2 linked regions of the Rhodopirellula bahusiensis genome follow. The protein of the gene in region 1 interacts with the protein of each later gene in a pairwise test. Links are inferred from orthologs where the notes say so. Each region holds a gene or a part of one and is shown on either strand. Other genes may lie near its edges. The genes, in order: ribD and accC.

Region 1 (6,683 bases):
GACGCGTTCTCTTTGGTTCTGAAGTCGGCGGTTCCTTTTGTTGATGACCCGCCGATCGTTTACCCAGAAGCTGAGACCTGGCAGCGTTTGAGCCGTCGACGCATCGAGCGTTACGGATCGATCGAATTGGTGGGCGACAGCGAAACAGAGCGACGCATCGAAGCGAGTCTGTCTGATGAGGTCTCGTACGAATTTCCCGACACGCCGTTGAATGATGCGATTCGTCTGATCAGTGAAGATCGTCAAATTCCAATCCGAATTGACGTTTTCAGTTTGGAAGGCGAAGGTTTGTCGGAAGACATTCCTGTCAACATCTCGCTGGAAAACGTTTCGCTGCGTTCGTTCCTTCGTTTGATGCTGCGTGACCAGAACTTGACTTACATGATCAAAGACGAGGTTCTGAACATCACCACCGTGACTGCCGCGGAAGACAACCTGGTAACCAAGGTTTATCCCGTCGGTGACTTGGTCGTGCCAATCGTCAGCCTTGGTGGCGGCGGTATGGGCGGCGGCATGGGTGGAGGAATGGGCGGCGGCATGGGCGGAGGAATGGGAGGCGGCATGGGCGGCGGCATGGGAGGCATGGGCGGCGGTGGTATGGGCGGCATGGGTGGCGGCGGAGGTATGTTCGTCGTTCCTGATGACGCCTCGCTACGATCCAAAGCTAACTCGCCTGCTGCCTCGACCGAGCCTCAATCGTCCGATGCTGGCTCGGTTGAAAACATCGACCGTGCGATTCGTCTCGACGTTCCAGAAGGAAAGTCGGTCGATCAAGTTTGGTCGGAGCACTTTGCAAATTGGAAAGTCGAATCGGCTCGTGCTCTCACTATCCTTGATCGCCGAGTTCGTGCCACCGTGTCACACTTGAATGTGAAGGCATCGGCAGCAGAAGAAGCCGGCGATAAAGAAGCATCGAAGGCTCACTTCAACGAGATCCGTGCGGTGATCGCCGGTGCGATCTCGGCCGGACACATCCAACCATGGATGTATCAAGCGTACGCCTTGTCGCTGGCCGCAACGGATGCACCCGATTCAGAAGTCGAACGGGCTCTGCTGTCGGCTGCTGACTTTGCTGAGACCCCTGAGGATCTGCTGAACGTCGCTGCTCGTTTGGAAGACATGGGTCAGCTCTCGGCTGCCATGAAGCTATGTCGTCAAATTTCGGCCGCCGACGCAGACCGTCGTGAACCTTATGTGATGGGACTTCGGCTGGCAAAACGTTTGGATCAACCCGCCGATTTGGCTTGGGCTTGCGAAGGTGTCTTGGGATTGGCGTGGAGCGACAAGTTCCAACCGCTGGTCGAAGAGGCTCGTTTGTTGGCTCGTGCAACTCATCAAGAGTTGATGGCTGAAGGCGACAGCGATTCGGCCAAGCAGTTTAGCGAAGCTCTCCGACGTGCTGCTTCGCACGATGCAATCGTGCGTGTCAGTTGGACCGGCGACGCGGACGTTGATTTGTCCGTTGAAGAACCATCCGGAACGGTTTGCTCGTTGGATTCACCCAACAGCACCAGCGGTGGGACATTGCTTGGCGACGCTTATCCGGGTGCACAGGACGATGCCACTGGGCAAGTCTCAGAAACATACCTTTGTCCCAAAGGTTTCTCGGGAGAATATCGTGTCCTGCTGCGACGCATCTGGGGCAACGTTTCAACCGGAAAAGTCACCGTCGAGATTTTGACCGATGTGGGACGTCCTGAGCAGAAGTTCATTCGCCAAGACATTCCGTTGATGGAACAGAACGCGTTGGTGATCTTTGAAGTCAAAGAAGGACAAAGAAAAGAGAAGCTCGCCGAAGCCCAAGTGGAACACCTGGCTGAATTCGGCCGCAACGCCGGTCATGAAGCATTGGGGCAGTTCGTTGGCCCAGCGGCTGGTGGCGGATTGAATGCTCAAGCCGCAAACGCATTGGGAGACAACCGTGAACTGTTGCAGGAATTCTTCAGCGACTATCCCTCGTTGATCCCAGGGGCGAACGGTGGGCCATTCGGAACGGGTGGCTTGAACGGTGTCAACGGTTTCAATCCACAAGGTGGTGTTGGCTACCGACCGGAAATCACAACCTTGCCGGAAGGTGCTTCGATGTCGACCTTGGCCATCATCTCGGCGGATCGTCGTTACGTTCGAATCAGTCCTGCACCGCAGTTCTCGCAGATTGGTGAGATCACCACCTTCAACTTCGTCTCCGGTGATACCGAAGATGGGGGTCAGGGTGCCGGCGGCGGAATCGGCAACGCGGGTGGCGGAGCCGGCGGTGGCTTCGGCGGACTTGGTAACTAAGTCGTCTCGGTCGCGGCAATCTGCCGGCGATAGATCAATCGCACGTCGTTGTCGAATGAGTCCATGCGGCTCATTCGCAGCGACGTCGCATCGGCCAATGTTTTGATTCCCGGATCGCCCACCGGTCCTGGTGCAGAATGGCCTCCGATGCATTTCCCAGCGATGAAAGCGTGCACTTCGTCGATTTGCCCGGCGGCTGCGAAGCTGCCAAGCAATTGACTGCCGCCTTCGACCATCAGATGAGTCATCGCAAGCCCACGAGGATTGTCGTTGCTGCCCAGCCAAAGCAGTGATTGGCGAACCATCTCCACGGGATCGATGGTTTCACATTGCCAGGTCTCGACGTCGTGATCGGCGAGTCTTGCTAAGTCCGCAGTCGCGATTTCTGGTCCCGCGACCAGCCATGTGGGAGTCTGCGACGCCGTTTGGACCAATTGACTTTGCAAGTCCGGGACTCGCGAGCGGGAATAGACCAAGCGAACCAGCGGACCGGAATTGTTCGCGGTTTTCGCGTCAGTTTCAGCGGCAGTCGCAATTTTCGTCGGCTTGGGCAAACGCACGGTCAGCAAGGGGTTGTCTGCTAGAACAGTGCCCATTCCCACTGCGATCGCGTCGACGCTGGCACGGAGTTCATGAACGGCGCTTCGTGCACTCGGGCCTGTGATCCACTTGCTTTCGCCGGTTTTAGTCGCGATGCGTCCATCCAGGCTCATCGCCCACTTCGCGATTACCCACGGCATGCCGGTAAGGACACGTTTGAGGTAGGCGGCGAGGAGTTCTTCGCCTTCTTCTTTTGCAACGCCGGTGATCACCTCAATGCCCGCGGAGCGGAGTCTCTCGATCCCACCGCCATCAACCTGGTCGAATGGGTCGACGACTGAGATCACGACTCGGGCGACGTTCGCTCGTATCAACGCATCCGCGCAAGGCGGTGTCTTGCCATGGTGGCAACATGGCTCCAACGAAACGTACGCGGTCGCTCCGGATGCATCATCGCAATCGGACAATGCCTCGACTTCGGCGTGAGGTCCGCCGAATCGCTGATGGTAGCCCTTGCCGATGCAGATCGAGTCACGAACCAATACGCAGCCGACCGGGGGATTCGGTTCGACCTTGCCTCGACCCTGCGAAGCCAGTTCGATTGCTTTGGTCATCCAGCGGATATCTTCCGCCGAATGACCGTTCGCGGCCGCGTTGGAATCGTTTGGCATCAGTCCATTCCGGGGACCCAAAGTTTGCCGCCACCGGAAGCTTCACCACCCGCTGGGCTCGCAGGAGCTGGGCCGCCGGATTCGCCATCGGGAGTCCAAAGTCCACCGCCTGCAGGTTCCTGCGAAGGTGGGCCCATGCCCGGACCTTGGCGAGGCGTTCCATCAGGATTGATGAGTCCGAGTTGAGCCAAGATTTGCTGCAACCGACCCATCACCTCGGGGTTATCGCTGTGCTTCTGAACGATGGCCTGCACGGTGTTTTGGAACAAGTCAATTTCTTGACGACGTAGTCGAAGTCCGAGTTCCGCCAGCAAAAGGGAAGCGTCCGAAAGCTTGTGTTCTTCGGCGTAGACTTTGGCTTTGTCCAAGTAATCGACCGCTTCATCCGACTCGGTCGCTCGTTGCATCAAGAACGAATAAGCGATGATCTTGGCACCGATGAAACGCCCATCGTCCACCGACTCGGTATCCGCTTCGAGCAAGGCTTTCGAGGCACGTCGGCCGATCGAAGTCGCGGAGATCTGCTGAGCACGCTGAATCAGGTAGATCAGGTTTTCGGGGTCCAGATCGGACGGGTCGATGCGATCCAGGTCACTGCCGGGAATCTCTTCGAGTTCTTCGCCGGTGATCTTTTTACGTTCTACCTTCGGGACGTTGCCAATTTCACAAAGCTGATTGATCAACTCTTCGTCTCGGGCGACCAAGCTGTCTTCGCCCTCGATGTAGCGGATCATCGCAGCACGAAGCAGGGATTTGCTTTCGTCGCTCGCCGCATCCTTCAGCGACACGCCGCCGAGCATTTTGACGGGCGTTGTTGAAAGTGTTTCCGGCACACGTTTGCTGATCAGTTCTTTGACAACCGAATCCAGGTCGGACTGGTGCTCTGGTCGGATTCCGCCAATTTGTGGCGTTGCGATCATCGTCAGAGGCAACTTGCCGATCTCGTCCGCTTGGGTCCAACTGAGATTGGGAGCGACTTCGTTCATCAATTCTTCGACCTGAGCCCGCTTGGACGCTGGCAGACCGATGATCTGAAGTCGAGCCGAACGGTCAGTTTCGCGGCCGAACAGGAACACCGCTGCAAGAGCGACCGGAAGGTTGTCAGCCGTTAGCTTGTCGCCTTCGCCGAGCACGTTGCTGTCCAAAATTTGGAATGCAGATCGCGGGGCAACGTCGCTCTCGTGTTTGACCGATTCCAACGCGTCCGCTGGTAGTTCTTCGAAGCGAGGGTTCGCGATCATCGCCATTTGGTATTCGTCGATCGACTCGACGTCGGCGCTCAATTCCAAGTGATCGACGGCCAAACCATCGGCATCGGGGCTGGCCATTTGCGACATTGCGAGGAATCGTGCACGCTCGTCGAAGCTCAGCTCTTCGCACTGAGAAAGCTTGACCAGCATGTCCGTTTGAGTCGCATGGTCGCCTCTCCAGATGGCACAGTTGAGCAAACCGGAAAGCACGGCGGGCTGAAGCGGTGCGGATCGTTGCAGCGATTCAAATTTGGTTTGGGCGAGTGCCACTTTGTTGTTGGAAAGCAACAAGGCGGCTTCGTCGTATCGTTCGACCCAATCGGCGTTTTCCGGCGGCGGAATGAGATTTGGGACGGCTTTTGCCAATTGATTGACCGATGGATCGCCATTGATCTGTTGCAGCACATTTGCGGCCATCCGGCTGTCTTCGTAGCCCGTCGAGACCAGAGCCAAGGTGGCGTACACACGCGAGGTGAGCAAAATGCCATTGCCCGCCAATGCGTATGCCAGCAGCGAAGCGACGTCCAGAACGAACGAATCGACGGTCTGACCACTTTCGGTCAATGCTTCCAACATCAACTCGGTCGCGGCCGACAAATCCTGACGGAAAAGGGCTGCCGCGGCGCTTTGCGTGAGCGCCAATGGGTTGGACGGTTGCAGGCGACGGAATCGATCTGCGTTTTCTTCCAACGACGTGTATTCACGCAAATCCATGAACAAACGACCGCGAATCGCGAGCGCCCACGCAGCGTCGGGGTGCTCTTCAAGGATTGTGCTCAATCGGTCCAAAGCGGGGACGAGTTGGCCCCCATCGATCATCTTCAGCACACGATCCAGTTCGTGGACGGAATCCTTGCATTTGCAAAACTTGATCTTCTTGCCGCTACCGCAAGGGCATATCGAGTAAGTGTCGATGGACATAAACAGTCGCAATAAATGGAGGCGTGCGGACAGCTTGGCTGCCGAGTGAGCGAGTGAAGCTGGCAACTTACCACGCCGAACGATGTGTCCCAAGATGCGATCCGCCGAGGGATTGTCAGGCAATCCAATTTCAAGCGTTTCAGCGCAATGTCGACTTTCACCCGCGAAGAAGCGTGGATCGCTGAACCGAATCGCGGCTAGTTTCAGCCTTCCGGCAAATCAGAAGCAGCTTCGTCCGTTGGTTCGCTCGATGAACGATCGAGCCACTGTCGAAGAGGTCCGTCACTGGGGACGGGAAACGACCCGTGTGCGGTTTGTCGATCCAGTTCTCGGTAGCGAATCTCAACCAGCTCGACGGTTTGGTCGAAGTGGGCGCGAACGCGTTGATTGATCAGCTTTCGAACTTGATCCTGAGACAGGCCCGATGACCGGCCGTTTCGACCTGAGCGAGCGTTTCGACTTTGCCCATCAATGTGCTCTGGCACAGCGCCTTCCCCAAGAACAGATCGCATTTCCGACAAACGGAACCGTAAACTCTCTTTCCCTCGCACTGCAGTCTCAAACCGATTCAGCACTCGAGGATCGGTTGAGAGACGGATGTGATCCATCTCGTGCTGAACCAATTGAAGATCCCAAAATTGGCTGAGGTCATCGGGACGACGGCGAAACCAGACCTTGTGGTCGACTTTGAGTTCCAGCTCGGGATAACGGACCCGGACGACGATTCCGTCTTCGTTCCACCACCATCGACACCGACTGACAAAGCGATAAGAAAGATTGAATCGAGTCTCGGCATCAAACCTCCGGTTGATGAATCCCGTTGATTGAAGGCCCAAAGCGACGGATGGGCGCGGGCCACCGGAGAAGAATTCGACCTGCCCGGTCTCGAGTAATCCAGCGACTTCCTCATCCGGGACGGGAAGAGAAGACATTGCGATTGGTTCGGAGACCAATGTGTCTTCGTCGATCATTCCCGCCGCCGAGTCCGCACGAGTCGGATCTTGTGCGATCAATGTCGGAA
Region 2 (6,487 bases), on another replicon or contig:
GGGATCGATTGTTGAGTCAGTTCCGTCGAGTTGGATTGTCAGTTGATCCAGCGCGAACTGAAGCAAACGCAGTTCTGCGTTGAAGTGAACTGCGTCCCAGTCGTCGGTGGTCGGAGTGGGGGCCGCGGGGGCGCTCGGTGGCATCGCGATCAACCGTCGCGATTGTTCGATGATGGTTGGTGGCGACGGTTCCGTGTGAGTGTTTTCTGGCGGGCGGTGGTTCCAGGTTGCAATCGCGAACACCACTGTCAGCAGGCCTGCCGTGGCAAGCGTCCATCGAAGGGAGCGTTGCGGGCGACGTTCGTTGAGCGAGTCAGGCAGTCGATTGGCCGTTGGGTTTCGCACATGGGCGTTGACCTCACGCAGGAGCGTGACCGTCTCGTCTGCGGAGTCGATCCGAAGCGTGAGGTCAGGTTCCATGAGGCGAGCGACCAAGTTGTCGAACCAACGAGGCATTCGTTCGTTGATCTCTTGGATGGGTTTGGCGCGTGTCTCGGTGATCTTTCGCAGGACTCCGAGAGGGGACTCGGCGCGGAAGGGCGGTCGTCCCGTTGCCAGCGCGTAGAGCAGACTGCCCAAGCTGAACAGATCGCTGCGGGCGTCCAAGGGTTCGCCGCGAGCTTGCTCTGGGCTCATGTACTGCGGTGTGCCAGCGATCATGCCGCTGTTGGTTAGCGTGGCGTCATCGAGTGCTCGAGCGAGTCCAAAGTCGCTGATCAGGACGCGACCGTTGCCTTCTTCGATCAAGATATTGGCGGGTTTGATGTCTCGGTGAAGCACGCTGTTCTTGTGCGCGGCTGACAATCCTTCGGCGATTTGCAGGCCGATCCTAACGATTTCGATCAGTTCCAGCGGGCCTTCGCGATCAAGGCATTGTTGCAAGTTTCCGCCGTCGATGCAGGGCATCACCAGGTAAGGCAATCGAGCGTTCGGGACAACGCTGTAGATCGGTACGATGGAAGGATGCACAATCGCCGCGGCGGCTTGTGCCTCTCGCATGAAGCGGGTCCGCGCCGCACCAACGCCGGCGAGATGAGGGGAGAGGACTTTGATCGCAACCGGTCGATTCAGTTCCGGGTCCAAGCCTCGTAGCACGACGCCCATGCCTCCTTGTCCGATCACGCTGTGAATCGAGTATTGGTCCAAGGTGCCAATTGCAGGCGCGTCATCGACGGCGTCTGAGCGTTGATCCCGCAGTGGTTGCAGCAGGGGACGGATCCAGTCCAAGGACGCGTCGAAGGATCGCTGGGGTTCGGCCGGATCGCTCGGGGGTTTAGAAGCAGGCCGGCTGCTTTGGTCGATGAAGGTGCTCTTGCTGAGGACTTCGACTGTCTCGTCCCACCACATGGGCTCGCCGGCAATTTCCTGTAGTTGCGACCGGCAATGCTGGCAATTGCTGAGATGAAACTCGATGCGATCCGCTTCGGGGGCAGACAATCGCTCGTCAAGCAACTCTCGTAGCTTGTCCAATTCAAAGTGTGGGTTTTGCTTGGCAATCATGATGCGTTCAATCACTCAAACGTTGATGGACGAGTTCGCGAATCCGTTTGAGGATTCGGCACCTGGCGACATAGACCGAGCCTTCGGAGATGCCCAGGTCGGAGGCGACGGCCGCGATGGATTGGTCCTCCACGGCGGTTCGCCAGAACGCGATCCAGTTTCTTTCGCCCGTGCGTGATCGCACCTTGCTTGCGGCCCAGCGAAACAATTGTTGGCGATGATCACGATCAAACTCGTGCGACAATTCTGCGTCCTGTTGAGTGCCGTCGATGCCTTGCTCGTTGGAGGCAACGGCGTCGATGATTCGAACGATGCTGCTGCCTCCATTCAGTTCGCGGCGAGACTGAACCGATCTCAGTCGGTCGATGGTTGCGTTTCGCGTGATTCGGCTGAGCCAACCGCGAAAAGAGCCTTGGGCGGTCACGTCAAACCGCTCGATCGCACCGGCGACCGACATCAGAATCTCTTGCACAATCTCGCGAGCGTCCGCGTCCTGCACCCCACGCCGTTTGATCAGGCGGTAGATCACCGGCTCATAGACGGCAGAGAACTCGGCCCAGGCGAATTCATCCTTGGAATCACGCAGTCTCAAAAGCAGACTTGCGCGAGTCGTTGGTTCGGCGGCGGTGGAATCGAAATCCAAAACGCAGTTCCAGGTGGGTGGACCGACTGTTCAAAGAGTCTCACGGATGTCCGAGCCAAACATTGCGCCCAATCTTAGAAAATGGCGAAAATCCTGGTGCTTGCGATTGTGTCTGTGCCCAGCTTCACTGGTGGTGGTGGCGGATCCAGTTCGCAGCGTCGGCCAGGCTTTCTTCAAACGGCCGGATTTTGTAGTCGAGTTCGCTTTGGGCTCGCGAACTGTCGTAGTAGTGGTATTGGCTCGACATGCCCACGGCGGCGCTGTTGAAGTCAACTTCGTGTGGCAGCAGTTTGCCGACCACGTCGCCGGCGACTCCTGCGATCCATCGCTGAGCCGGCCCGGCACGCATGAGCGGTTGGCGGGCACCCATCGCCTCGGTCATGGCTTTCCACAGTTCGAGGTATCGCATGTTGTGGCCAGCCAAGATGTATTGCCGGCCCGCGGGGATTTTATTGCTGATCAGCTTTTCAGCGGCGCGGATGGCGGCGGCGGCCACGTCTCGCGAATCGCAGGTGCTGTTGCCGCCTGAAGGTGAGAGCGGCCGCCAGGCTTTGCTGACTTCCAGAAGCATCCGGCCGCTGCTGGGTTTCCAATCCCAGGGACCGAGCATGAACCCCGGGTGAACCAAGACGGCTTTCAGGCCATCTTGGACGCCCTGCAAAACGACCTCGTTGCCAGCTCGTTTGCTGAGGACGTAGCTGCACGGGATTTGCCCGCCTGCGTGGTCCAGCGGAGTGTCTTCGTTCGCCACGCCGTTGCGGTCCGCGATACCGAGCGTGTTGACGGTGCCAACGTGAACGAGTTTGCAATCGTGATGCAGGCAGGCGTCGACGATGGTTTGGGTGCCGTCGCGGTTGACGGCCATGCTGTCGTCGAGGCGTTTCCAACCCAGGTGGATCATGCCGGCGGAGTGAATGACCACATCGCAGTCAGCCACCGCATTTTCGATCGCGGTTTGATCGAGGAGGTCGCCGTGAGCGAACGTCGTGTTGATCCCATCGAAGACCTGGGGATCGGGTTCGCCTCGCACCAAAGCGATCAGGTCATGTCCGGCGCCCGACAGTTGGCGAAGGATCGTGTTGCCCAGCAAGCCAGTGCCGCCAGTCACAAAGACTCGCATGGTTATTCCTTGGGGACCAACGGAATCAGGAGTGGCATCGACCAATGGGGTAGCGGAACTCGTCAAGAGTTTCGGTCTGCATCGTGAATTGCCGAAAGTCTTGGCGACTTCCGCTACGGCCAGAACGACTTTTCCTAGCGGTGACGCAACCCTAAGACGTTTGGCCTTCGTAGTTTCGGTCGACGAATTTGGTGTCCACGGTGCCGTTTACGAAGGCTTCGTTTCGGAGGATCCAGTTGTGGAAACCGACGGTTGTGGTGATGCCTTCGACCTGCAGTTCCTTCAAAGCACGAAGCATCGTCGCGATGGCTTGTTCCCGCGTCGGGCGATGGACGATCAGTTTGCCGATCATCGAATCGTAATACGGAGGCACCACGTAACCGGTCTGCACATGCGAATCGAATCGAACGCCCATGCCGCCAGGCACGAACATCGATTTGATTTGCCCAGGGCAAGGTTGGAAGTTCTTCGTTGGATCTTCCGCATTGAGCCGGCATTCGATCGCGTGGCCGGTGCAAGTCAGTTCTTCTTGACGGAACGACAGCGGCAGACCAGCGGCGACGCGAATTTGTTCTTGGATCAGGTCCACGCCGGTGATCATTTCTGAAACCGGGTGTTCGACTTGGATCCGCGCGTTGACTTCGATGAAGTAGAAGTTGTAGTCCTTGTCGACAATGAACTCGACCGTTCCCGCGCCAGCGTAATCCGCACCAGCGATCATTCGCACGGCGGCATCGCAGATCGCTTCGCGGCGGTCTTGCGGCAGGTCGGGGCTGGGGGCTTCTTCGACGAGTTTTTGGTGGCGCCGTTGGACGCTGCAGTCACGTTCGAACAGGTGGCACACGTTGCCGTGCGAGTCCGCGATGACTTGGACTTCGATGTGACGCGGTTGCTGGATGAATTTTTCCAGGTACACGCCACCGTTGCCGAATGCCGCGATGGCTTCGTTGCGAGCCGCTTCGAGTTGGCTCTTAAGAACGTCTTCGGTCTCGGCGACCCGCATGCCTTTGCCACCACCACCGGCGGTGGCTTTGATCAGCACGGGAAAGCCGATTTCTTTCGCGGTGTCGATGGCTCGATCGAAGTCCGCGATCAATCCATCACTGCCGGGAACGACGGGGACGTTTTGCGCGATCGCCATCGAACGAGCGGTGTTCTTGTCGCCCAGTTTGTCCATCGCGGTTGGCGAGGGGCCGATGAATTCGAACCCGCTGCTGCGGCATTGCTCGTTGAACTGAGCGTTCTCTGCCAAGAAGCCATAACCGGGGTGGATCGCGTCGACGCCGGCCACTTCGGCCGTGGCGATGATGCGATCAATTTTCAAGTAGCTGTCAGCGCTTCGGTTGGTGCCAACGCAGTACGCGTGGTCCGCCAACTTGACGTGCATGGAGTCCTTGTCGGCTTCGCTGTAAACGGCGACCGACTCGATACCCATTTCGCGACAGGCGCGAATCACACGCAGCGCAATCTCGCCTCGATTGGCGATCAAAATTCGTTCAAACATAGACTTCAGCCGTCCACCTGGACGCGGAACAAAGGTTTACCGAAATCGACGGCTTGTTGATCGCTGACCAGCACCTCGACAATCTTCCCGCGGCATTCGGCAGGAATCTCGTTGAAGACCTTCATTGCCTCGACGATGCAAATCACGGTGTCGTCGTTGACCACGTCACCGACTTTGACAAACGGCGGCGATTCAGGATTGGCTTTCGAATAGAACGTGCCAACCATCGGCGAGTTGATGGTGATCGTCCCGGCAGTGTCACCGCCGGCGTCGCCACCAGCTGGGGCCGGAGCGGGAGCGGCGGCCGGCGCAGGTGCTGCAACGGGAGCCACTGCGGCGGGCGCGGGAATCATGGCGGGAGCTGTTCCACCACGAGTCAGTTTGATCCGATCGTCGCCCTGTTGCAGGTCCACTTCGTTCAGTTCGTGTTGTTCCATCAACTCGACGATCTGGCGAATCCGATCGATGTCAAACACATCCCCGTCGTCGGGTGTTTCCGATTTCATACGAAGTCCGATACCTGCAAAGTCCAATGTTTCTCGAATCCAGATGGGATCCGAGCAACCTTTTGTGGGTGAAGATTAAGTTTGCACGTTTTACACAACAAGACGACAATCATCGAGACCCTTCGGAAGGGTGCTCAGACGCTCAAATCCATCCGCTGTGACGAGGATGTCGTCCTCAATGCGAATTCCAAATTCGCCCTCGAAATACACGCCTGGCTCTACAGTAATCACCATCCCCTCGCGGAGAACCTCGGTCGACATCGGGCCCATGCGTGGATCCTCGTGAATTTGCAATCCAAACCCGTGTCCGAGCCCGTGTTTGAAAGCGTCGCCCAGCCCCGCTTTTTGCAGAACCTGGCGAGCCGCTCGGTCCACTTCGATGGCTTCCACCCCGTCGCGAATGGCGGAGATCGCAGCTTCTTGTGATTCCAAAACAGCTTGGTAGGCGGCTTCAAATCGATCGGCGGTCGTTGATCTCACTTCGGCTTTGTGCAGTGTCCGGGTCAAGTCGCTGCAGTATCCGTCGACGCGAGCCCCCCAATCGATGAGCAGCGTTCGGCAATCTGCCAGGGCAATGTTGCGAGGGTGATAGTGGGGCAGGGCACCGCTGGGTTCGGCCCCCGCGATCACGTCGAAGGCGACTCCGGACGCTCCCAGACTTCGCATCGTCGCTTCGAGTTCGTGAGCGATTTGCAGTTCGGTCATCTGCGGCGTCAGTTTGTTGGTGACGCTGAGGAAGCTTCGCTCGGCAATCGCGATGGCACGCCGAATCGTGGCCAACTCATCGGCGTCTTTGATCGAACGCAGTGTTTCGACCAATCCGCTGGTATCGACCCACTCCATCGTTTCAATCTGTTCCTGCCACTTCCGAAGCGTGGAAACTTGCACGTGATCAGCCTCGAAGCCAATCGTTTTCAGCGACAAATCGCCCAGATACTCCGCCAGCAACGCGACCAAAGTCTGGCTGGGCGGCCGAATCGCACTTTCCAGGTTCGGGCATTCTTCGGCAATTTGGGTTTCGTAGCGGCGATCGGACAGCAGCGTTGCTTTGCCGTCGGGACGGACCAGCAACCAAGTGCTGTCGCCGGTGAATCCGCTGAGATATCGCACGTTGACTTCGCTGCAGATCAAAATCGCGTCCATCTGCTGGTCCGAATCGGCGATGGATTGCACAAGTCGTTCAATACGCTCTGTCATGAAGTCGATATCCAGTG

What was found.
Region 2: the proteins of ribD (region 1) and accC interact in binary tests that used the Escherichia coli proteins (3 or more experiments, as listed by UniProt). The link is inferred for Rhodopirellula bahusiensis from one-to-one orthologs.

What each region holds. Positions count from the first base shown.
Region 1 is NZ_NIZW01000037.1:21,106-27,788, forward strand. The notes cover bases 1,385-4,383. They hold ribD (bifunctional diaminohydroxyphosphoribosylaminopyrimidine deaminase/5-amino-6-(5-phosphoribosylamino)uracil reductase RibD), read right to left. Parts: upstream 3,492-4,383; coding sequence 2,277-3,491; downstream 1,385-2,276. Other genes in these bases: CEE69_RS29015 (vWA domain-containing protein), read left to right, coding at 1,385-2,280; CEE69_RS29025 (tetratricopeptide repeat protein), read right to left, coding at 3,491-4,383. Outside these bases: more of CEE69_RS29015, read left to right, coding at 1-1,384; more of CEE69_RS29025, read right to left, coding at 4,384-5,785; CEE69_RS29030 (hypothetical protein), read right to left, coding at 5,866-6,683. UniProt on the Escherichia coli protein: Converts 2,5-diamino-6-(ribosylamino)-4(3h)-pyrimidinone 5'-phosphate into 5-amino-6-(ribosylamino)-2,4(1h,3h)-pyrimidinedione 5'-phosphate.
Region 2 is NZ_NIZW01000027.1:8,243-14,729, reverse strand. The notes cover bases 2,592-5,394. They hold accC (acetyl-CoA carboxylase biotin carboxylase subunit), read right to left. Parts: upstream 4,768-5,394; coding sequence 3,415-4,767; downstream 2,592-3,414. Other genes in these bases: CEE69_RS25905 (M24 family metallopeptidase), read right to left, coding at 5,364-5,394; accB (acetyl-CoA carboxylase biotin carboxyl carrier protein), read right to left, coding at 4,773-5,273; CEE69_RS25920 (NAD-dependent epimerase/dehydratase family protein), read right to left, coding at 2,592-3,263. Outside these bases: CEE69_RS25930 (serine/threonine-protein kinase), read right to left, coding at 1-1,500; CEE69_RS25925 (RNA polymerase sigma factor), read right to left, coding at 1,508-2,143; more of CEE69_RS25920, read right to left, coding at 2,268-2,591; more of CEE69_RS25905, read right to left, coding at 5,395-6,470. UniProt on the Escherichia coli protein: This protein is a component of the acetyl coenzyme A carboxylase complex; first, biotin carboxylase catalyzes the carboxylation of the carrier protein and then the transcarboxylase transfers the carboxyl group to form malonyl-CoA.